Regions from separate parts of the Pelorhabdus sp. sgz311002 genome, predicted to be linked through region 2. Evidence: a T-box and tRNA genes for the amino acid it is inferred to sense, from the RefSeq annotation. Region 2 holds a T-box; the other regions hold tRNA genes.
The links. The T-box of region 2 lies ahead of AC0NJP_RS01030 (valine--tRNA ligase). A T-box ahead of a tRNA ligase gene usually reads a tRNA of that ligase, here a tRNA-Val.

Region 1: it has a tRNA-Val gene. The T-box ahead of AC0NJP_RS01030 (valine--tRNA ligase) is inferred to sense a tRNA for this amino acid. The anticodon was not compared.
Region 3: it has a tRNA-Val gene. The T-box ahead of AC0NJP_RS01030 (valine--tRNA ligase) is inferred to sense a tRNA for this amino acid. The anticodon was not compared.

Annotation. Positions count from the first base shown of each region.
Region 1 covers NZ_JBWBCL010000006.1:198,866-206,176, reverse strand. Annotated here, with positions in the region: gene AC0NJP_RS11400 (hydratase) at 1-543, shown strand, start outside; gene AC0NJP_RS11395 (pyruvate carboxylase subunit B) at 844-2,199, shown strand; gene AC0NJP_RS11390 (EVE domain-containing protein) at 2,261-2,683, opposite strand; gene speE (polyamine aminopropyltransferase) at 2,848-3,681, shown strand; gene AC0NJP_RS11380 (aminopeptidase) at 3,824-4,936, opposite strand; tRNA gene AC0NJP_RS11375 (tRNA-Asn) at 5,178-5,253, shown strand; tRNA gene AC0NJP_RS11370 (tRNA-Glu) at 5,260-5,334, shown strand; tRNA gene AC0NJP_RS11365 (tRNA-Val) at 5,336-5,411, shown strand; gene AC0NJP_RS11360 (lactate utilization protein) at 5,536-6,180, opposite strand; gene AC0NJP_RS11355 (potassium channel family protein) at 6,335-7,311, shown strand, end outside.
Region 2 covers NZ_JBWBCL010000001.1:203,515-210,825, forward strand. Annotated here, with positions in the region: gene AC0NJP_RS01015 (formate--tetrahydrofolate ligase) at 1-81, shown strand, start outside; gene AC0NJP_RS01020 (sulfide/dihydroorotate dehydrogenase-like FAD/NAD-binding protein) at 118-957, shown strand; gene gltA (NADPH-dependent glutamate synthase) at 939-2,345, shown strand; T-box leader at 2,411-2,630, shown strand; gene AC0NJP_RS01030 (valine--tRNA ligase) at 2,677-5,331, shown strand; gene AC0NJP_RS01035 (bifunctional folylpolyglutamate synthase/dihydrofolate synthase) at 5,365-6,657, shown strand; gene AC0NJP_RS01040 (O-antigen ligase family protein) at 6,735-7,311, shown strand, end outside.
Region 3 covers NZ_JBWBCL010000013.1:24,124-31,434, forward strand. Annotated here, with positions in the region: gene AC0NJP_RS15745 (adenylosuccinate synthase) at 44-1,327, shown strand; tRNA gene AC0NJP_RS15750 (tRNA-Lys) at 1,561-1,636, shown strand; tRNA gene AC0NJP_RS15755 (tRNA-Glu) at 1,643-1,717, shown strand; tRNA gene AC0NJP_RS15760 (tRNA-Val) at 1,723-1,798, shown strand; tRNA gene AC0NJP_RS15765 (tRNA-Asp) at 1,829-1,905, shown strand; tRNA gene AC0NJP_RS15770 (tRNA-Phe) at 1,909-1,984, shown strand; gene AC0NJP_RS15775 (ATP-binding protein) at 2,135-2,662, shown strand; tRNA gene AC0NJP_RS15780 (tRNA-Gly) at 2,713-2,786, shown strand; gene AC0NJP_RS15785 (HD-GYP domain-containing protein) at 2,886-4,121, shown strand; gene AC0NJP_RS15790 (GGDEF domain-containing protein) at 4,196-4,849, opposite strand; tRNA gene AC0NJP_RS15795 (tRNA-Thr) at 5,080-5,155, shown strand; gene AC0NJP_RS15800 (methyl-accepting chemotaxis protein) at 5,474-7,311, opposite strand, start outside.

The DNA of each region.
Region 1 (7,311 bases), on a different contig from region 2:
CCTCAGTATGTAGGTAGAGCGAAAGCTGTGCAGGGGTTGGAATCAAATCGCGAAGCAATGCAAGCAGGCAAAAGCGCTAGCGAAGAATTAAAAGCTCTCATGGCTAAAGTAACAGGCGCTCAGCCCGAAGAGCAGGCTCTTAAAGATTGGGCGGCTAAAACGACAATCGGCAGTGTTATTTTTGCCGTAAAACCTGGCGATGGTTCTGCCAGAGAACAAGCTGCTTCGTCGCAGCGCGTTCTTGGCGCCAGCGCAAATATTGCCATTGAATATGCTACGAAGCGTTATCGCAGCAATTTGATCAACTGGGGTATGGTTCCCTTTACGGTCGACAAAGCCGATGAAGGCAAGTTTGCGATTGATGACTATATCTTTATTCCTAATATGAAAGAAGCCATTGCTAGCGGCGCTGATTCGGTAGCAGCGACGATTTTACGCGGCGATGAAAAAATTGCTATTACGCTTAAATTGGAAAACCTGTCACAAGATGACCGCAAGATCATCCTTACAGGCTGCCTGATGAACTACTACGCGCAAGAATAGTTTTTCACTAGATCTTTTACTCGTTTCAGATAAGGCCCGTGCAGTTTTTTTGCAGCTAAAAAGATATTGTTTTACTGTTTTTGGCTAGTAAATAAGCTCTGTGCGGGCTCTTTGAATATATATAAAATTGGCCTAAGCCTTTTTATAAAAATTTGTACTTTTGTACATAAAATAAAGTTGTTTTTTTTGTGTAAATTTAGTATATTGTATACAAGTATATAAGATATTGTGTTTATCATTAGCAATGAAATTGAAACTTTTGATTCGTACATCCTATAATTAGGTTAGGAGGACATAACCATGAATACAAAACCTTTAAAAATTACCGAAACAGTCTTGCGTGACGGTCACCAGTCGCTGCTTGCTACTCGTATGCGGATTGAGCAAATGATACCGATGCTAGAACAGCTTGATGAAGTAGGATACTTCTCTTTAGAAGCTTGGGGCGGCGCTACTTTTGATAGCTGCTTACGTTACCTTGATGAAGATCCTTGGGAAAGACTGAGAATCTTAAAACAGCATTTAAAGAAAACTCCCATCCAAATGCTGCTGCGCGGCCAGAATATTCTTGGCTACAATCATTACGCTGACGATGTGGTAAGAGAATTTGTCAACCGTTCGGTCGATAATGGCGTTGGCATTATCCGTGTATTTGATGCACTCAATGATTTGGCGAATGTTGAAGTTGCGGTAGATGCTGCGAAAAAAGCTGGCGCTCATGTACAAGGTGCGCTCGTATATACGACAAGCCCTTATCATAATGTAGATAGCTTCGTGAAATTGGCGCAAGACTTAGCGAGTATGGGTGCTGATTCGATCTGCCTGAAAGATATGGCTGGTTTGTTGAAACCTTATGATGCCGAAGTTCTTGTGAAGAAAATTAAAGAAGTTGTCGCGATTCCTTTATCACTGCATACTCATTATACTAGCGGCTTGGCTTCCATGACTTACTTGAAAGCGATTGAAGCTGGCGTTGACGTAGTAGACTGTGCGCTATCGCCTTTCTCCATGGCTTCTTCACAGCCAGCTACAGAAGCCATTGTGGCTACCTTAGAAGGTCAGGCGCGCGATACGGGTATTAAGAAAGAAACTTTATATCCGATTGCTGACTACTTCAGAAAAGTAAAAACAGAGATTAAAGAAGAATTCCACCTGAATCCGAATATTGAAGTGGACACGAAAGTCCTCTCCTTCCAGATTCCTGGCGGTATGCTTTCCAATCTGCTGAATCAGTTGAAAGAACAGGGGATGGCTGATAAGTTCCCTGATTTGATTGAAGAAATGCCGCGTGTTCGTGCTGAGCTGGGGTATCCGCCGCTCGTTACGCCTACGAGTCAGATTGTTGGCTCCATGTCGGCTTTCAATGTTCTGTTAGGACGTTATAAAATGGTTCCGAAAGAAGTGCGTGATTTAGCCCGCGGCAAATATGGCCGTACGCCAGCGCCTGTATCGGAAGAATTGCTCCCAGTATTAACTGGTGGTGAACCTTTGATTACGCATCGTCCGGCTGACGATATTGCGCCGCAAATGGAAAGCCTGACAGCAGATCTGATTAGCAAAGGTTTTGCGAATCCTTCGGTTGAAGACGTGCTTTCTTACGCTTTATTCCCCGAAGTTGCGCTTAAATATTTCGAAACACAAGGTAAGTTACAATAAAACATTGCATGGTGTTGTTTAACAAAAAAGCAGAGCGAAAGCTCTGCTTTTTTTACTAGCTTTATTGCTTTTCTGGCGGCGTTTGAGCCATTTGATGCACGACGCGCCAATACTCTTCTTTGACAGGCATAACCGATAAACGGGAGCTTGTTACAAGAAACCAATCAGAAAAAATGGGGGAGGCTTTAATTGCTTTTAACGAAACAGGCTCTGCCAGCTTATAACAAGGTCTGGTATTGACAACAATCCAGCGGGGATCTTCCTCGTTTGGATCAGTATAGGGCTCAGAGGTGATCTCAATTACGCCGATAATCGCCTTTTCTTTTCCGGTATGATATAAAAAGGCTTTATCACCAGGTTTCATTAGCTTCATATATTTAAGCGCCGTAAAATTTCTTACGCCATCCCAACGATCTTGGCCGAGACGTTCTAAATCATCATAGGAGAAAACGGTTGGTTCCGTTTTTACTAGATAATAATTCATATACATCGCTCGCTTTCTTTCTCGTAAAATATCTCTATATTATTATAACATGGTTTGAAATTTAAATATGTTGTATTAAGAAATAAAAATTATTTATTTTAAAGTGCATATTTATGAGATTTTATTGGCTTTTCGTATTATAATAATAGCAGGAGGCGATTTAGATGGAGCTATGGTGTACAGAACAACAGACTGATAATTTGCGCCTGAATGCCAGGATTCGCGAGACTCTTTTTACGGGAAAATCACAGTTTCAGGAAGTTTTAGTGCTGGATTCTTTTGAGTTTGGCCGTATGCTTGTACTTGACGGAGTTTTCCAAACAAGCATATTTGATGAATATATTTATCATGAAATGATAGCCCATGTGCCGTTAGCCCTTCATCCGAATCCGGAGAAGGTCCTCGTTATTGGTGGCGGCGATGGCGGATGCGTGCGGGAAGTTGTGAAACAGCCGCAGGTAAAACAAGTCAAAATGGTGGAAATTGATGGTTTGGTAGTCGAAGTAGCGAAAAAATACTTGCCAGAAATCAGCTCGGCTATGATCGAGAACCATCCGAAATTAGATTTGACCATTGGTGACGGAATCGAACATATGAAGCATGCCAAAAATGAGTATGATGTGATCATTGTCGATTGCTCTGATCCCATTGGACCAGGGGAAGGCTTGTTTACGCACGAATTTTATCAAGATGTTTATCAGGCTTTGAAAGAAGACGGTTTGTTTGTGCAGCAAACTGAATCGCCTTTTTATCATCAGGCTTTGATTCGGCGGTTAACGCAAGATATTCGTTCGCTTTTTCCTATTACGGAAATGTATTTGGCGCAAATTCCTCTTTATCCCGGCGGCATGCATTCCTTTACGATCGGATCAAAGCACTACGAGTCTTCATCCGTTGACTTTGCCAAGATTCCTGATTTGCCATATCGTTACTATAATAAAGAGATTCAGCAGAGTGCTTTTGTCTTGCCAAACTTTATTAGAGAACTGTTAAAATAGTTCAGAAGAACTGTTGAACTATTTTAGCGGCGTAGAAAGGTAGTCTAGAATAGTTTTACAACAGGTTAAGAGTAGAGAAAAGCTGAAGCCGTCTGTTATAGACGAGACTTCAGCTTTTTCTTTCTAGCTCTTATTCGTTTCGTTATTTTAACTGATCAGGGTTAAGTGATGCTAAGTCTTTCGTGACGAACAGGCCGTCTTTGCGGATCAGCTCACCATCAAAGTATATTTCGCCGCCGCCATAATCGCTACGCTGAATGCAGACGAGATCCCAATGAATAGCGGAACGATTACCGTTAAAAGCGACATCATAGGCATTGCCTGGGGTAAAGTGGAAGCTGCCGTTGATTTTTTCATCAAAAAGCGTATCTTTCATAGGCGTATTAATATAAGGATTTACGCCAAGGGCGAATTCGCCGATATAACGAGCGCCTTCATCGGTGTCGAAAACATGATTGATTTTTTCGGTATTATTGGCAGTAGCTTCGATAATTTTGCCGTCGCGGAAGGTCAGACTAATATTTTCATAGGTAAAGCCCTGGTAAACAGCTGGCGTATTATAGGTTAGCGTGCCATTCACGCTGGTTTTAACAGGAGCTGTATACACTTCACCGTCAGGAATATTGCGGAGGCCGGAGCATTTTACTGCAGGAATTCCTTGAATGGAAAAATGCAAATCCGTTCCAGGGCCAACAATGTGTACCTTATCCGTTTTTTCCATTCGCTCGATTAGCGGCGTCATGGCTTTCGCCATTTTAGCATAGTCCAAATTGCAGACCTTAAAGTAGAAATCTTCAAAAGCCTCACTGCTCATATTGGCAAGCTGCGCCATTGAGCCATTGGGATAACGCAGAACGCACCATTTCGTGTGCGGCACGCGAATGTCAGAATGAACTGGTTTAGACCAGTATTGCTGATAGTTTTGCAAATTTTCGGCGGCTACATCAGATAGTTCACTTACATTAAAGCTGGCGCGAATGCCAATATAAGCCTGCATTTCTTTCATACGCGCCGCTTCCCAGCGAGCGTTGTTTTCCATTTGTTCTTTGCTGGCCTTAAGCAGTAGTGACCGCTGAATACGGCTGTTGTACAATGCGACAAAGGGTAGGGCGCCTACGGCATAGGCTTCGGCTATAAGCGCTTGGGCGAGCGGCAACGAATCATCAAAAGCTTCAATGAGAATTTTTTCCCCTTGCTGCAAATTCGTTGAGTAATGAATTAAATTATGAGCTAGGGTTTCAATGCGTGTATCCAAGATAATCCCTCCTATAGATAAGCAGTTGTTGTAAAGTATGACCCAAAAAACGATCTTTTAAAAAAGTTCCCTTAAAATAAAAAAAATCCTGTTTTTTCTCTTTACAAATAATAATAAATTTGTTATTATATCTAAGCAGGTTGTTTTTAGAACTTCTTTCTTCGCAGCAATGAATTACGAAAAAAGAAATAAAAAAAGTACTTGCAAAAAGTAAGAAAATGAAGTATAATAAGATTGTTGTTCCTCGATAGCTCAGTTGGTAGAGCAATCGGCTGTTAACCGATCGGTCGTAGGTTCGAGTCCTACTCGAGGAGCCAAAAAAAGGCCCGTTGGTCAAGCGGTTAAGACACCGCCCTTTCACGGCGGCTTCAGGGGTTCGAATCCCCTACGGGTCACCATGGGTGATTAGCTCAGCTGGGAGAGCGCCTGCCTTACAAGCAGGATGTCGGCGGTTCGATCCCGTCATCGCCCACCAGGAAAAAACCTGCAGTATATTACTGCAGGTTTTTTATTTTACATTACCAGTCAGTAATGAAACATACTGGCTAACAATATATCGCATAATGAAAAAGCAACCGAAATTTCGGTTGCTTTTTTCATTAATAACCTAAGGTTTCACCGATGATGATTACATGGCAAGGCGTGGCTGGCAAGGCTTTTTCGATAATCGTTGTTACATTGCAGATTCTCGTAGGACCTTGACAGTTCATACAGACGCCGCCCACCGTACAGGGATTAGGACGATTGAGTCGTTTATTATTGATTGGCGCTGCTTCATGTTGAATCCGGCGGAAGCCTTCATGAATATCGCCGACAATTTTATTGAGGCCGACGACGACTACTACTTTTTTGGGTCCGAAAATCATGGCGGCGACACGATTGCCAGAGCCATCCACATTCACAAGCTGTCCGTCAAGAGTTACGGCGTTGGTGCTAGTAAGAAATACATCTGACGTAAGCTGTTTGCGACGGATCTCTAAAGATTCTTCCGGGCTCAAACCGGCTTTACCATGGTCTAAGAGCAGATTGCCTCGTTTGGCTAGATCTTCTAACAGGCCGATTTCTTTAACAGTAGCGGAACCGCCGATGCCTACCGATTCTTCTGGTGCAATTAATGTGAAAATATGCTGTTTGGCTTCTTCAGCCGAAGCAAAATATTCAGCGCTAAAACGATTTTTTCTCAAAGCTTCTACGGTTTTTTTGCCGATTGTTTCATTGTGCCATTGACGATTTGCGTCAGTCATCTTACGAAAGCCCCCTTAAAATACTTGTTTTTCTTTCATTTCTTTATTGAGTAGTATATTCCTCCTTATGAGAGCAGGAAAAGTATCGAAAAGCGGGAATAAAAGAAAATTGGGCATTCTATATTTTAGCTTTGGCTGTTGGGGGATATCTATCTTGAGCCGTTTAAAAATATCTTTAGCACTCTTTTTTTCTATTCAAATTATGGGGATTATTGGTTTTATGGCCTTAGAGCAGCTGTCTTTTTTAGATGCTGTGTATATGACCGTAACGACGATGACGACAGTGGGCTACGGTGATATTACGCCCAAGACTACGGCAGGAAAGATTTTTGATATTGGCTTGATTATTACTGGAGTTGGCGTGGCCTATTATACGTTTTCGCTGATTATTGGCATGTCAGTCGAAGGTCAATTGAAGAATTTGTTGGGGAGGAAAGGCATGAATCGAAAGATAGCTGCATTGAAAGATCATGTTATTGTTTGCGGCACCGGAAAAGTGGGAATTAATGCCATAGAGCAGCTGGAACGGGAAGGAAAGGCTTTTGTTATCATTGATTCTGACTATGAGACCTATGAAAAAATGTTAGAAGGAAAAAAACTGGCCGTTCACGGTGATGCTACGTTAGATGAAGTTTTGCTAAATGCCGGGTTGTTGACAGCTAGCGGCGTCATTACGGCTTTACCAAACGATGCAGAGAATGTGTATGTGACCTTAACAGCGAAGAGTTTAAATCCTTCAATTATTGTCGTAGCCCGGGCCGATCGGCAGGAGGCTGAAGAAAAACTAAGGCGGGCTGGCGCTGATACCGTTATTTTTCCTTCTGTTATGGGAGGGCGACAGATGGTTACCGCTATGTTAAAACCTGATATTTTGCACCTGATGGAAAATATGTTTTATAATCAAGAACTGCATATGGATATTACGCAAATGACGATTCAATATGATTCATCGTTTGTAGGGAAAAATTTGATTGAAAATGCCATAAAAAACCGGTTTCATGCTTTAATTGTGGCGATTAAACGTAAAGGCGGCTTGATTACTACGCCAGGAGCAGCGGAAGTGCTGCAGGCGGAGGATATTTTGATTGTAATTGGCGAGCGTGATGCGCTGCAGGAAATGGGTGCATTGGC
Region 2 (7,311 bases):
ACAATGCCTGGTCTTCCCAAACGGCCAGCAGCGGAATTAATGGATATTGCCAATGATGGTACAATCACCGGCTTATTTTAGCTGATTGAGTGATAGGTATATTTTAGGAGGGGTTTTATGTTTAAGATTGTAGAAAAAAAAGTTCTGTCTCCTAGCGTAAAACAATATGCTATGGATGCGCCGCGGATTGCGCAGAAGTGCCATCCCGGTCAGTTTGTAATTATTCGAATAGACGAAGAAGGCGAGCGTATTCCGCTCACGATTGCCGATTTTGACAGAGAAAAAGGAACGATTAGCCTTCTGTTTCAAGAAGTGGGCGCTTCGACCCAACAACTCGGTCAATTAGAAGAAGGCGATTCACTGCTTGATATTGCCGGCCCTTTGGGTAAACCGACGGATATTCAAAATTTTGGTACTGTCGTTTGTGTCGGCGGCGGCATCGGTGTTGCACCGGTATACCCCATTGCTCGCGCCATGAAAGAAGCGGGAAATCGGGTTATTTCGATTATTGGTGCTAGAAATGAAGATCTTTTAATTTTCGAAGATGAAATGAAAAATGTAAGTGATGAGCTTTATGTTACGACTGATGATGGTTCAAAAGGCGTAAAAGGCTTTGTTACGGATGTTTTGAAACGTTTAATTGATGAAGGCGAAAAAATTGCTGAAGTTATGGCAATTGGCCCCGTTGTTATGATGCGCGGCGTAGCTGAAGTAACACGCCCTTATGGTATTCATACTGTAGTCAGCTTGAATCCAATTATGGTTGATGGCACAGGAATGTGCGGCGGTTGCCGTGTAGCTGTAGGTGATGAGAATAAATTCGCCTGTGTTGATGGCCCCGAATTTGATGCCCATAAAGTAGATTTTGCCAATCTAATTGCTCGTCAAAAAATGTATTTGCCTCAGGAAAAGAAAAGTTGTGAAAGCGGAAGGAGCGAATGTCATTGTCACCGGTAATGAAGAAACACCCCATGCCAGAACAAGATCCGAAAGTTCGCGCAAAGAATTTTTCTGAAGTTTCTTTAGGATATAATGCAGAAGACGCCAAAGCGGAAGCGGACCGTTGTCTGCAATGCAAAACATCGCCTTGTCGCCAAGGCTGTCCTGTTCAAATTAACATTCCTGATTTTATTAAAAAACTGCGCGATGATGATTTGGAAGGCTCTGCACAGAGCCTTAAATCCTTCAGCAGTCTGCCTGCAGTCTGCGGCCGTGTTTGTCCGCAGGAAGAACAGTGTGAAAAATATTGCGTTTTGGCGAAAAAAGGGGAAGCTGTAGCAATTGGTCGTTTGGAACGTTATGTAGCTGACTATGCCAGAACCCATGGCGAGGCAGCTCCGGTGAAAGCCGCTGAACCGAAGAATCAGAAAGTTGCCATTGTTGGCGCAGGCCCTGCTGGTCTGACCGCCGCTGGTGATCTGGCGAAGCTCGGCTATGAAGTGACGATCTTTGAAGCGCTTCATGCGCCAGGCGGTGTTTTGATGTATGGCATTCCTGAATTCCGTCTGCCAAAAGAAATTGTTCAAAAAGAAATTGACACGCTGAAACAACTTGGCGTAAAAATTGAAGTCAATACGGTAATCGGTCGTACTTATACTGTTGATGAGCTTATGGAAGAAGAAGGCTTTGACGCCGTGTTTATCGGCACAGGCGCTGGGTTACCGCATTTTATGAAAATGCCTGGTGAAAACTTGAATGGCGTGTATTCCGCCAATGAATTTTTGACTCGTTGCAATCTGATGAAAGCCTATCAATTCCCGCAAGCAGCTACACCGATTCATGTCGGCAAGAAAGTAGCAGTTATCGGCGGCGGTAATGTAGCTATGGATGCAGCTAGAACGGCATTGCGCCTCGGGGCTGACCATTCCTATATTGTGTATCGTCGTTCCGAAGAAGAAATGCCAGCTCGTTTAGAAGAAGTCCATCATGCGAAAGAAGAAGGCGTGGAATTTGCGCTTCTTACGAATCCGCAGGAAGTTATGGGCCAAGATGGTTGGGTTTCCGGCTTGAAATGTGTAAAAATGGAGCTGGGTGAACCAGACGCCAGTGGCCGTCGTCGTCCGGTTGAAGTACCAGGATCGGAATTTGTTCTTGATGTTGATGTGGTTATTATTGCCATTGGTCAGGGACCGAATCCGCTGGTGCAGTCTACAACGACAGGTCTTGATACGGATAAGCGCGGCAATATCGTAGCGAATGAAGAGACCGGCCAAACGTCTCGTGACGGCGTCTTTGCTGGCGGTGATATTGTGACAGGCGCTGCTACTGTTATTTTAGCGATGGGTGCCGGGAAAAAAGCGGCAGCAGCCATGGATCAGTACTTGGCGGAAAAACGCAAAGCCTAATAAGGTTTTGCTTGTGCTTGACAAGAATCGATCGATTCGATAAGATAATAACGAATCGAATGAACATAACTACAGTGAATGGAAGAGTAGATTGCTTAGTAAGACACAGAAATAAGATCCTTGGCTGAGAGATCTTAACTTAGAAGCTTTCGAAGGTCATCCAGGAGTTGCCGCGCTGAACGAATAGTAGGCCTGGCCGGTTTTGTCCCGTTACGACAAGGAGAGTGTCCGGTTTACACCGGAAAGTAAGGTGGTACCGCGAAAGATAACCCTTTCGTCCTTTGGGATGAAAGGGTTTTTTATTTTTATTGAGTCTAAGGAGGCTATCACGTTGAACACAGAAGAGAAAACACTTCCTACGGTTTACAATCCTGCGGAGTTTGAACAAAAATGGTATGATTATTGGCAAGAAGAAGGTTTCTTTCATGCAGAAGTAGAGCCAGAAAAAGCGCCATTCAGTATGGTCATACCACCACCGAATGTAACAGGAAAATTGCATATGGGCCATGCGCTTGATAATACACTTCAAGATATTTTAATTCGCTTCCGGCGCATGCAGGGCTATAATACGCTATGGATGCCAGGGACAGACCATGCCGGTATTGCTACGCAGATCAAAGTAGAAGAAATGTTGGCAAAGGAAGAAGGAAAAAGTCGCTACGATCTAGGGCGTGAAGCTTTTGTCGACCGCGTATGGGACTGGAAAAAGCAGTTCGGCGGCGATATTATTCATCAGCTTAAGCGTCTTGGCGCTTCCTGCGACTGGGACAGAGAGCGTTTTACTCTTGATGAAGGTTGTTCTAAGGCGGTAAGAGAAGTATTTGTTAATCTCTATGAGCAAGGTTTAATTTATCAAGGTCACCGTATTACCAATTGGTGCCCTCGTTGTAATACGGCTTTAAGCGATATCGAAGTGGAACATGAAGAAAAACCAGGCAATTTATATCATGTTTTCTATGCGGCTGAAGATGGAAACGGCGGTTTAACGATTGCTACAACGCGGCCAGAAACACTTTTAGGCGATAGTGCTGTAGCGGTTCATCCTGACGACGCGCGGTATAAAGACCTGATTGGAAAAAATCTCATTTTGCCTGTTGTCGGCCGCTTACTGCCGGTTATTGCTGATGAATATGTTGATCCGTCTTTTGGTACTGGCGCCGTAAAAATTACACCGGCTCATGACCCTAATGACTTTGAAATGGGTCAACGTCATCATTTGCCGGAATATATTGTGATCAATCCTAATGGCACTATGGCAGCAGAAACTGGCAAATATGCCGGAATGGATCGTTATGAATGTCGGAAAGCCTTACTGGCTGATCTAAAAGAAATGGGCTGCTTAGTAAAGATTGAGGAGCACAATCATTCGGTAGGCCACTGCCAAAGATGTTCAACCGTCGTTGAACCGCTAGTATCGAAGCAATGGTTTGTTAAAATGGAGCCGCTGGCTAAACCGGCTATTGATGCAGTTACTGGCGGAAATATTGAATTTGTACCAGAACGGTTTACGAAAATTTACTGCAATTGGTTGGAAAATATTCGCGATTGGTGCATTTCTCGTCAACTCTGGTGGGGTCACCGCATTCCCGCCTGGTATTGTGAAAGCTGCGGTAAAACTAGCGTTTCTCGCGACGATCTGACTGTTTGTCCTCATTGCGGCGGCAAAGTCGAGCAAGATCCTGATGTGCTTGATACTTGGTTTAGCTCTGCGTTATGGCCCTTTTCCACGATGGGCTGGCCGGACGACACTGCTGAACTAAAACAATTTTATCCCACCAGCGTTTTGGTAACAGGCTATGATATCATTTTCTTCTGGGTGGCTAGAATGATCATGATGGGACTGGCTTTCCAGCAGGAAATTCCCTTTAAACATGTCTTCATTCACGGTCTCGTGCGAGATGATCAGGGCCGTAAAATGAGTAAATCTCTTGGCAATGGCATTGATCCTCTGGAAGTTATTGAAAAATACGGCGCTGACACGCTACGCTTTATGCTTATTACTGGTAATACGCCAGGCAATGATATGCGTTTTTACTGGGAAAGAGTCGAATCTACCAGAAATTTTGCCAATAAAATTTGGAACGCCTCTCGCTTTATGTTAATGAACCTAGAAGGCTTTGATGCGAACTTTGTGCCGCAGGAATTTACGCTGGCTGATAAGTGGATCTTAAGCCGTTATAACCAGACAGTAAAAACAGTAACGGAAAATCTGGAGAATTTTGAACTTGGCGAAGCCGGTCGACTCCTCTATGATTTTATCTGGAGTGAATTTTGCGATTGGTATATTGAATTAGCCAAAAATCGTTTGTATGGCAAAGAAACAGAAGAAAGCCGCAAAACAGCGCAATATGTCCTGTGCAAGGTGTTGCGCGGCACGCTAGAATTGCTTCATCCCTTTATGCCATTCATTACAGAAGCCATTTGGCAGACTCTGCCTCATGAAGGCAAGAGTATTATGGTTGCTCCTTGGCCAAAAGTGGAGGCAGAAGGAATCGATTTGGCGGCAGAAAAAGAGATGGCAGCTGTCATGGATACGATCAAAGCCGTACGGAATATGCGGGCTGAAGTCAATGTAGCGCCAGGGAAAAAGTGCGATATTATCTTGAAACTTGCCGATTCATCGTTAGAAGCAACTTTTACGATCAATAAAGGTTACCTTTATACCTTGGCAGGCGCTGAGTCCTTAACGATTCTTGCGCCAGAGGCTGTAAAACCAGAAAATGCCATGACCGCAGTCGTAGCTGGTCTGGAAATCTTCCTGCCCTTAAAAGGCCTGATTGATGTGGAAAAAGAAACAGCGCGACTTGCGAAAGAATTGGCAAACTTGAATAAAGAAGTCGCTCGTATTGAAGGGAAATTAAATAATGCCGGCTTTATGGCCAAAGCACCAGCCGACGTTGTGGCCAAAGAAAAAGAAAAGCTGGCAGGCTATGAGCAGCAAAAAGCAGCTGTCGCAGAGCGGCTTGCTTATTTAGATACTTTATAAGTCTGATTTTGTGGATAGGAGGATGCAAGAAGCATGGATTATGCAGCAGCCCTTGCCTATTTAGAATCGCTCGGTAAATTTGGCAGTCAGCTTGGGTTAGAGCGGATTCAAAAACTGACGGAACTGATGGGAAATCCGCAGCAAAAATATCGCACCATTCACGTAACTGGAACAAATGGCAAAGGGTCAACTTCGACCCTGATTGCCGCAAGTCTTCAGGCAAGCGGCATTCGTACCGGACTTTATACGTCGCCGCATCTTCACTCTTATTGTGAGCGAATGAAGCTTGGTGGAAAGAACGTTTCGGAAGATGATTTTGCTGCAGCTATTTTTCATACAGCGAAGTTTGTACAGCAAATGGTTGACTTAGGATTAGAGCATCCTACCGAATTTGAAGTGCTTACAGCAGCGGCTTTTTATTTATTTGCTGAAAAAGGCGTTGAGTATGCTGTCATTGAAGTAGGGCTCGGCGGTCTGTTAGATTCCACGAATGTCATTATTCCTGAAGTGTCAGTCATTACGAATGTGTCCTTAGAACATATGGATCGCTGCGGTGATACTGTTGAAGCGATCGCTGCTCATAAGGCGGGAATTATCAAGGCCGGACGGCCTGTCGTTACAGCAGCTGTCAGTCCTGCCCTTGAAGTCATTGCCGCGAAAGCTGAAAAGCTTGGCAGCGCGCTTTACTCATTAGATAGGGATTTTTCAGTTAAGATTTTAGATCGTTCGCAAGAGCGTCAGAAGCTAGCAGTAAATTGTTGGGGAAAGAAATTTTGCCTAGAATTATCGCTTCTTGGTCATCATCAAGCGCAAAATGGGGCTGTGGCGGCGGCAGCGCTGTTGCTTTTAGCAAAACAGGAGCAGCGCATTTCTTTAGAAAGCCTGCAAGCTGGCTTTGCCATGGCGAAATGGCCAGGGCGTTTTGAGATTATTCCTGGCGAACCTGTTATGATTTTTGACGGAGCTCATAATCCAGCAGGAATTCAGGTATTGAAAAATACCCTGGCTGAATATTTTCCTGGACGCCGCTTTGTCTTTGTTTTGGGAATTTTGCGTGACAAGAATATCGCTGAGATGGTTGCTGATTTAATTGAGCCAGATGACCGTGTTGTTGTAACTGAGCCAATTTCTGAGCGAGCCTGTGACGCAGAGGCCGTAGCAGACTTTATTACCAAGTTCACCAAGCTACATAGTGAGCAGATTCAAGTAGCTGCTACAATACCAAAAGCCTTAGAACTAGCCCGTAATTGGGCTGAAAAGGATCGGGTTGTTTGTATTGCCGGTTCGCTTTATTTAATCGGTGAAGCAAGACAATACTGTCAGTAGACAAAGTGAGCCAGCTTCGTTATAATGAGGTTGGCTCGCTTTATGTAATACAAAACTGAAATGGTAAAGGTGACAATGTGTGTAAGGAAAATTTCATACACCGTTTTTTTTATTCGCTTGATCAATATATTGAATATTCTTTAATTCTTGTTGTGTTTTTTTTGCCGCTGTCCTTAGATTTAACAACTTACTGTTTGATGGGATCGTTCGGCCTATGGTTAGTAAAATTATTGTATCGTCGCAAGTGGTTGCTTCGGTCGACCCCGTTTGATTTGATTATTGGGTTTTTAACGCTTTTTTCGTTTGCCTCTGTATGGGGTTCGCCTGACGTGGGGTTTAGTTTTTACAATTATTATAATCTAATGGGTCGATATTTGCTGATCTATTATCTAGTTGTACATAATGTTCATTCTTTAGATCAAGTAAAACGCTTGGTAGCCGTACTGCTCTTTTCGGCTTTTTTTGTCAATTTGTATGGTTATTATCAGTATATTTTTGGCGTAGATATCTCGGCGTTTCAATGGGTGGACGATGCGCAGTTTCCTGATTTAAAAGTGAGGGTTTTTTCCACGTTGAAAAATCCGAATCTGTTAGCGTTTTTTCTTGTTACCATTATGGCCGTTGCTAGCGGTCTTGGCTTTTATGCACCGGATC
Region 3 (7,311 bases), on a different contig from region 2:
CACAATTATGGCTAGATTTGGCCGGGAGAAAGAGGGTAATGTGATGTCAACAGTAGTAGTTATCGGTACACAATGGGGCGATGAAGGCAAAGGCAAGATAGTAGATTATTTGGCAGAACAAGCCGATGTAGTAGTTCGTTCACAAGGGGGCAACAATGCGGGGCATACCGTTGTAGCCCATGGCGTAGCCCATAAATTGCAGTTATTACCTTCGGGAATTTTATACAAAGGGAAAACTTGTCTTTTAGGAAATGGTGTTGTTATTGATCCAGCAGCGCTGATTACTGAAATCAAGAACATGGAAGCCAAAGGGATTACAACACAAGGTTTGAAAATCTCGAATCGGGCCCATGTTATTTTACCTTACCATCGCTTACTTGATGAAGTAGAAGAAGAAGCGCGTGGCGCTTTTAAGATTGGTACGACGAAGCGAGGGATTGGTCCTTGCTATATGGATAAAATGGCGCGAATTGGTATCCGAATTGTTGATTTAATGGATGAAGAAGAATTTAGCGCTAAATTGAAACTGAATATCGAAACTAAGAATAAGCTTTTGAAATGTGTTTACGAGGTCGAAGGCTTCGATTATGAAACGGTTCTTAAGGAATACCTAGAGTATGCTGATTTCTTACGTCCTTACGTGGCTGATACGTCTTATGCTTTAAGCAAAGCGGTAAAGGCTGACCAAAAAATTCTATTCGAAGGTGCCCAGGCGACGATGCTTGATCTAGATCATGGCACGTATCCTTACGTAACTTCTTCTAATCCGATCGCTGGCGGCGCTAGTGTCGGCTCTGGTATCGGTCCTAGCAAAATCCAACAGATCATCGGCGTAGTAAAAGCTTACAGCACTCGTGTCGGTGAAGGTCCTTTCCCGACCGAACTTCACGATGAAGTCGGCAATAAAATTCGTGAAACGGGTCATGAATATGGTACGGTAACAGGTCGCCCTCGCCGTTGTGGCTGGCTTGACGCTTGCGTAGTCCGCTATGCCGGACATTTAAGCGGTATTGATGCTATGGCGATCACGCGCCTTGATATTCTTGATGATCTTGATACGGTAAAACTCTGCGTGGGTTATAAATATAATGGGGAAATGATTGGCGAGTTCCCAGCCAGCTTAAAAGTTTTAGGCGCCGTAGAACCCGTCTATGAAGAATTCCCTGGCTGGAAAACTTCAACCTGTCATATTCGTAAATATGAAGATTTGCCGGAAAATGCCCGTAAGTATTTAGAACGTCTGAGTGAAGTTGCTGAGATTCCCTTGGGAATTGTGTCGGTCGGTCCAGATCGGGAGCAAACCATGGTTTTAAAACAACCATTCTAAGCTGTTAACGGCGAAGAAGCGGACACGAATACTAGATAACTGGCAAGAGGCCTGTAAAAGGTCTCTTGCTGTATTTTGCAGCGGAATTTTCCGATGGATTATATAAGTTAAGTTACCTATTTTATCAGGCGATGCGACCTTTGCCTCAGTTCATAAAAGATCTATAAAAAAAGTTATGAAAAAAGTGTTGACAGAAGTATAATCGATCTGTATAATAATATCTTGTGAGACACGATCCACTAGCTCAGTCGGTAGAGCACCTGACTTTTAATCAGGGTGTCCCGCGTTCGAGTCGCGGGTGGATCACCACATTATGGCCCGTTGGTCAAGCGGTTAAGACACCGCCCTTTCACGGCGGCTTCAGGGGTTCGAATCCCCTACGGGTCACCATATACGGGGGATTAGCTCAGCTGGGAGAGCGCTTGCCTTACAAGCAAGATGTCAGCGGTTCGATCCCGTTATCCCCCACCATAAATTTTCTTTCCTAAGACTGCTAGATAAGGCCCGGTAGTTTAGTTGGTTAGAATGCCGCCCTGTCACGGCGGAGGTCGTGGGTTCAAGTCCCATCCGGGTCGCCATTTGCCGCGATAGCTCAGTCGGTAGAGCAGAGGACTGAAAATCCTCGTGTCGACAGTTCGATTCTGTCTTGCGGCACCATGTTTAACAATACTACGTTCTATACACCTTTGGTGTACAGGACGTTTTTTTATTTTGGCTAAAGGAAAAAAACATATTTTTGTCGAAGAACGTAAGATGGTTTTTTTCTCTAAGGTGTGGCGTTGGAAAAGCTCATAAAGGGGGCATTAGATGAAACCCTGGAATTTGAAATGCATGATTGTTCAAATAAAAAAAATGAGCAGTACAGAGAAAACAAGGCAAGGTTTTTCTTCCAAAGTGGGTTCCTATACAAAAGCGAATATGAAACCTTTTCCTGCGGTGTACTACTATCGGCAACAAGAGGATCGTCAGCGCTTTAGACCGCAAATTGAGAATTTGTTAGCCAAAAGTGCAGGAGTTTTCCAAGGAAAAGTTATTATTGCTTTAGGCGAGGCTGTGTCAAATGCGCTTAGACACGGAACGGTCGTCCGCATTCGGTTGAATAAAATTGGTGAAAATTTGATTTTGCGTGTGAAAGATGATGGGCCTGGATTTGCAGGCAATCATATGATTGAAATACTCCGGGAAGAACAGGGGACGATTTTTGAGCGCTTTCTGTATGAAGAAAGCGGCCGTGGTTTAGCGATTATTACGGCATGGATGGATCTTGTTCGTTATAATCGTCAAGGCAATGAATTGTTAATGGTGAAAAAATGCCAGCAGGAAAGCAATCCTTAGTTGCCTTTAAGGTTCAGTTAGAGTATAATATTACTTGTTGAGTGATTTTTGCGGGCGTAGCTTAGTGGTAAAGTTCTAGCTTCCCAAGCTAGCTAGGCGAGTTCGATTCTCGTCGCCCGCTCCATTTATTTATGTAGACATTATAAACTAGTCATGCGTAGCAGAAAAGCGCATGGCTTTCTTTATATTGAACGGCTTGGCAAGATTTTTGGGGGAGGGTTTTATGTATTCAACTGTAAATCCGATTAATTTATTACGTGCCTTATCCATGGCTTTAGAGCTTTCTTCCGGCGGTCTTTCTCGTCACCATTGGCGTACTGCGATGATTGCGAGTCGTATTGCCGAAGCCATTGGGATGGAAGATTTTGAACGTCATAACTTGATTTATGCTACCTTGCTTCATGATATTGGTGCGGCATCCAATTGGCAGGAAAAAAGTCAATTGCGGATCGTAGGCGCCGATTTTTTGTACAAACATGCCCAGATGGGCTATGACCTTTTAAAAAATTCTACGCAACTTGGCTATTTAGCTGAAGCGATTCGGCATCATCATGATTTTTGGGACGGGTCTAGTCCTTCGGGGCTTGCTGGTGATAAAATACCGTTGCACAGTCGGATTATTCATTTGGCCGATCGCGTAGAAATACAGCTTCACGATAATGAATTTGTTTTTTCGCAACGTGCTGATATTCTTACAAATATTCGCAAAAGGAGCGGCTCAGCTTTTGATCCTGAGTTAGTCAAGGCATTGCATGATTTCGCTAGTCAAGAGAGCTTCTGGCTTGATTTAATGAATCCTCATTACTATCAAAATTTCTTTAGTCAGATTTATGATTATGGGAAAGTGAACTTTTCTCTTTGTGATATGATTGATATTGCTGAGATTTTTGCCACAATTATTGATAGAACGAGTCGTTTTACAGGAGCTCATTCGCGGAGCGTAGCGTCGATCTCGGCCTTTTTAGCGGAAGGTAGGGGCTTTTGCGATGATGAAGTCAAAATGATGCGGATTGCTGGTTTGTTACATGATCTAGGTAAACTATCTATTCCCAGTTCTGTTTTAGAAAAGCCCGGGCATCTTAGCGGTGCAGAATTTCACATGATCAAGCAGCATACTTATTATACATATCGGGTTTTAGAGCAAATTGAAGGATTTGAAACGATCGCTGAATGGGCCGCCTATCATCATGAAACATTAGATGGTGTTGGCTATCCCTTTCGGATTCCCGAAAAAGCGTTATCCTTGGGGGCCCGTATTGTTGCTGTGGCTGATGTATTTACAGCTCTTACCGAAACGCGTCCTTATCGAAAGAACTTGACGCTACAGGAAGTAGAAAAAATCATGAAAGGTATGGTCGATCATCATAAGATTGATGGTGGTGTTACAGCGGATTTGTTTAGCAATTCTCGCCAAATTTATGATTTGCAGCAGCAAATTATTGCAGATAGTTATTTCTAATGAAACGAGGAAACGGTTAGAACCAAGTAATAGGTTCTAACCGTTTCTGCATTTTATTTAGAGATCTTTTTGCCTTAGGTAGCAATAGAATAGCAAGTTGTACGTTTTTGACGATACATCATATGATCGGCTTCAGCCAGTAAGGTATCAAGATCTTCCGATTCTTTTACATGAAGTGAGAAGCCGCTAGCGACGGAAATGGGAAATTCAAATTCTTTGGATAGCTCGTACGTCTTAAATTCGATGCGTTGCAGTATCGCTTTCATTTGCTGTTCATCTACGTTAGTAACAATGACGAGAAATTCATCGCCGCCCCAGCGAGCTACAACGTCATTCTTTCGTGTTTCCTTTACCAGGAGTTGGGCAAAGGCTTGTAAGACTAGATCACCTTTATTATGCCCATATGTATCATTAATTATTTTGAAATTATTACAATCGAAAAGGATTAGCCCAACTTGTTCCCGACGCTTATGCGAACGGGCAAAAGTTGTTGCTGAAAGTTTATCAATCATACGCCGATTATAAAGCCCAGTTAGAGAATCTCTTTCTGAATAAAATTTCACCTGATCGTATTTCTTTCCAGCCCAATAAGCGAAAGTGAGCGCGATGAGACCTGGCAGCGGCAACGCTGTCAAAGGATAGTTCAGATAAAAATAAGCGTAGATTCTTACGGCAATAATGAAAAGTATTGTAAATGCTAGGCCGAGAATTCTTCCTGTATATTTCATAGTCTCACCTTTCTCTAAATGAAGCCTTTGGTCAACGGCTTATTATAATATCGTATTTTTTAACTAGGTTTCTTAAGTGGAATTATATTATTAAGATATTTTTAAACTATCCGATAATATGATAAGAAAAATTTTTCGTGTTTTTGAGATGGGGTAAAGTGTGCTAGTCAATAGTAAAACTAAGATATTGACAGATTACTATACATAAGTTATAATATCTATTGTTATGTGCCGGTGTAGCTCAGCTGGTAGAGCACCTCATTCGTAATGAGGGGGTCGTAGGTTCGAATCCTATCATCGGCTCCAGTAAAGAAAAGCCTTCCGATTTAATCGGAAGGCTTTTTTTTCATATCTGTATCGTTGTCGGTAGTTTGCGCCGAAAGCTATTAAGGTAAAATATTATTGCATCTGAGGGTGATTCTGATGAGGTTCACTTGGAAGAGGGCTTTATGCAGGATATGCGCGGTATTGGCCATTTGGGGACAGGAGAAGACCAGCGTTGATTTTGAAAGAGTTAAAACTTTGCTAGCTAGATCGTATAATGAGAATTGATTTTTGTATTACCTGGCGGAAACCGTGGAAAACAGGCAGTTTTCAGCATTTTGCTGAAAGCTGCCTTTGGTATTAAATCTTGAATTTTTCTATTTCCCTTTTTAATGCTTCGGCTTGTTTTAACAGTGTATTTGTTTCCGAGAAAATAGATTGAACCGAAGCGGCTTGTTCTTCCGTAGCGGCAGCAACTTCTTCGGTGGCTGCTGCATTGCTTTCAGAAACGGCAGCAGCTTCATTGATGGAGCTAGATACTTCAGTGGCATTTTCGTTGACTGCCGTTGTTTCGGTCGAAATATGCTCAATTTGTGAAACAAAGTCTTGTACAGCATTGTTAATCTCGTGGAGTGACTGCTGACTCGTATGAGAGGCCTTTTCTAAGTCGAGAGCAATATCATTGCTTAGTGCAATTTCTTCAACAGCCAGTTTTGTTGTTGCTTGAATGTCCTTAATCAACTGTTCGATTTCTTTACTCGAGTGATTGGACTGTTCGGCAAGTTTACGAACTTCTTCGGCTACGACGGCAAAACCCCGGCCTTGTTCGCCCGCGCGTGCCGCTTCGATAGCTGCATTGAGCGCTAATAGATTGGTCTGATCGGCTATAGTGGAGATGACTTCTATAATATGACCGATTTGTGAGGACTTTTCAGCTAGTTCGGTGATCGAATCACGGACATTGATAACAGCTTTTTGATTTTCCTGCATCAATATTCCCTGTTTAGCAATCGTCGCATTTCCTTCGTGGATTGCTGTCATCGCTTCGCCTGCTGTGGTATTCGATTTTTGTGCGGCACTAGTAATGAAGTGAACGGAATTTGCCATTTCTTTTACTCTAGCGGCGCTAGAGGTGATTACATCGGATTGTTTCGTAGCGGCTTGGGCCATATCAGTAATGGTAATTGCAATTTGCTCCGATACTTGACCGGCTTCGCCAGCGGCATGATTCATTTCTGAGGCGGATTTTAATAGATAATCAGCTGTATTCGATATTTCTGTTATCAATTTGCGTAATTTACTGCCCATCTGATTGAAAGCTTGTGACAATAACGCCACTTCATCTTTTCCGGCAACTTCGACAGAAATGCGTAGATCACCGTCGGCCAAGAGTAAGGCGTTTTTGGTTAAATTAGAAATTGGATTAGCAATTTTCCCTGATATATACGTAGTAGCAAGCCCCATGAGTAAAAGGGATAAACAAGCAATTAGCAAATAGACGTTCCTCAGTTGTGCCAGCGGTTCAAATATTTCCGCCTTTGATACAGTAAAGGCAATTGTCCAGCCAGTACTTGGGATTTTTCTAAATACGGTAATCATATCTTTTCCCTGTAGCGTATACTCGATATTGCCAGATGGCGTATTTAACATTTTGGTGGCGGCCGTTTTTAGCTCTTCATTATCGGCAAGGTTCGAAGCGATAAATTGTGGGTCACGATGAGCTAAAATAGTTCCTTTTCCGTCAATAATATAAGCATATCCCTTGCCGTTCAAGGTCGCTTTTTCAATCATACTAGTCAGTGTTTCGAGTAAAATATCTTCAGCCATGACGCCCCTAAGCTTTCCCTGGGAATCTTTTAAGGCGATAGCCGGGCTTACACAAAACTTCTTTGTTGTTGCATCAATATAAGGATCGCTAAAAATGAGTCCGGTTTTATCTTTGGCGTTTGAATACCAGCCGCGTTTGCGGGGGTCATAATCAGAAGGCATTGGTGAGGACTCACCGTGAATGAATTTGCCATCTTGTTCAAAGCCGATATAGATATCAGAGATTTCTTTATCGTTGGGATCCAGTTTGAAATAAGAAGCGGGAATTTCGCCATTTGTTGTATTTTGGATCACGAAGGCTAAATCTTGCAGTGTTTTTGCCTTTTTTACTAACCAATCATCAAGAACCTGCGCCTGCTGGTCGGCAATAA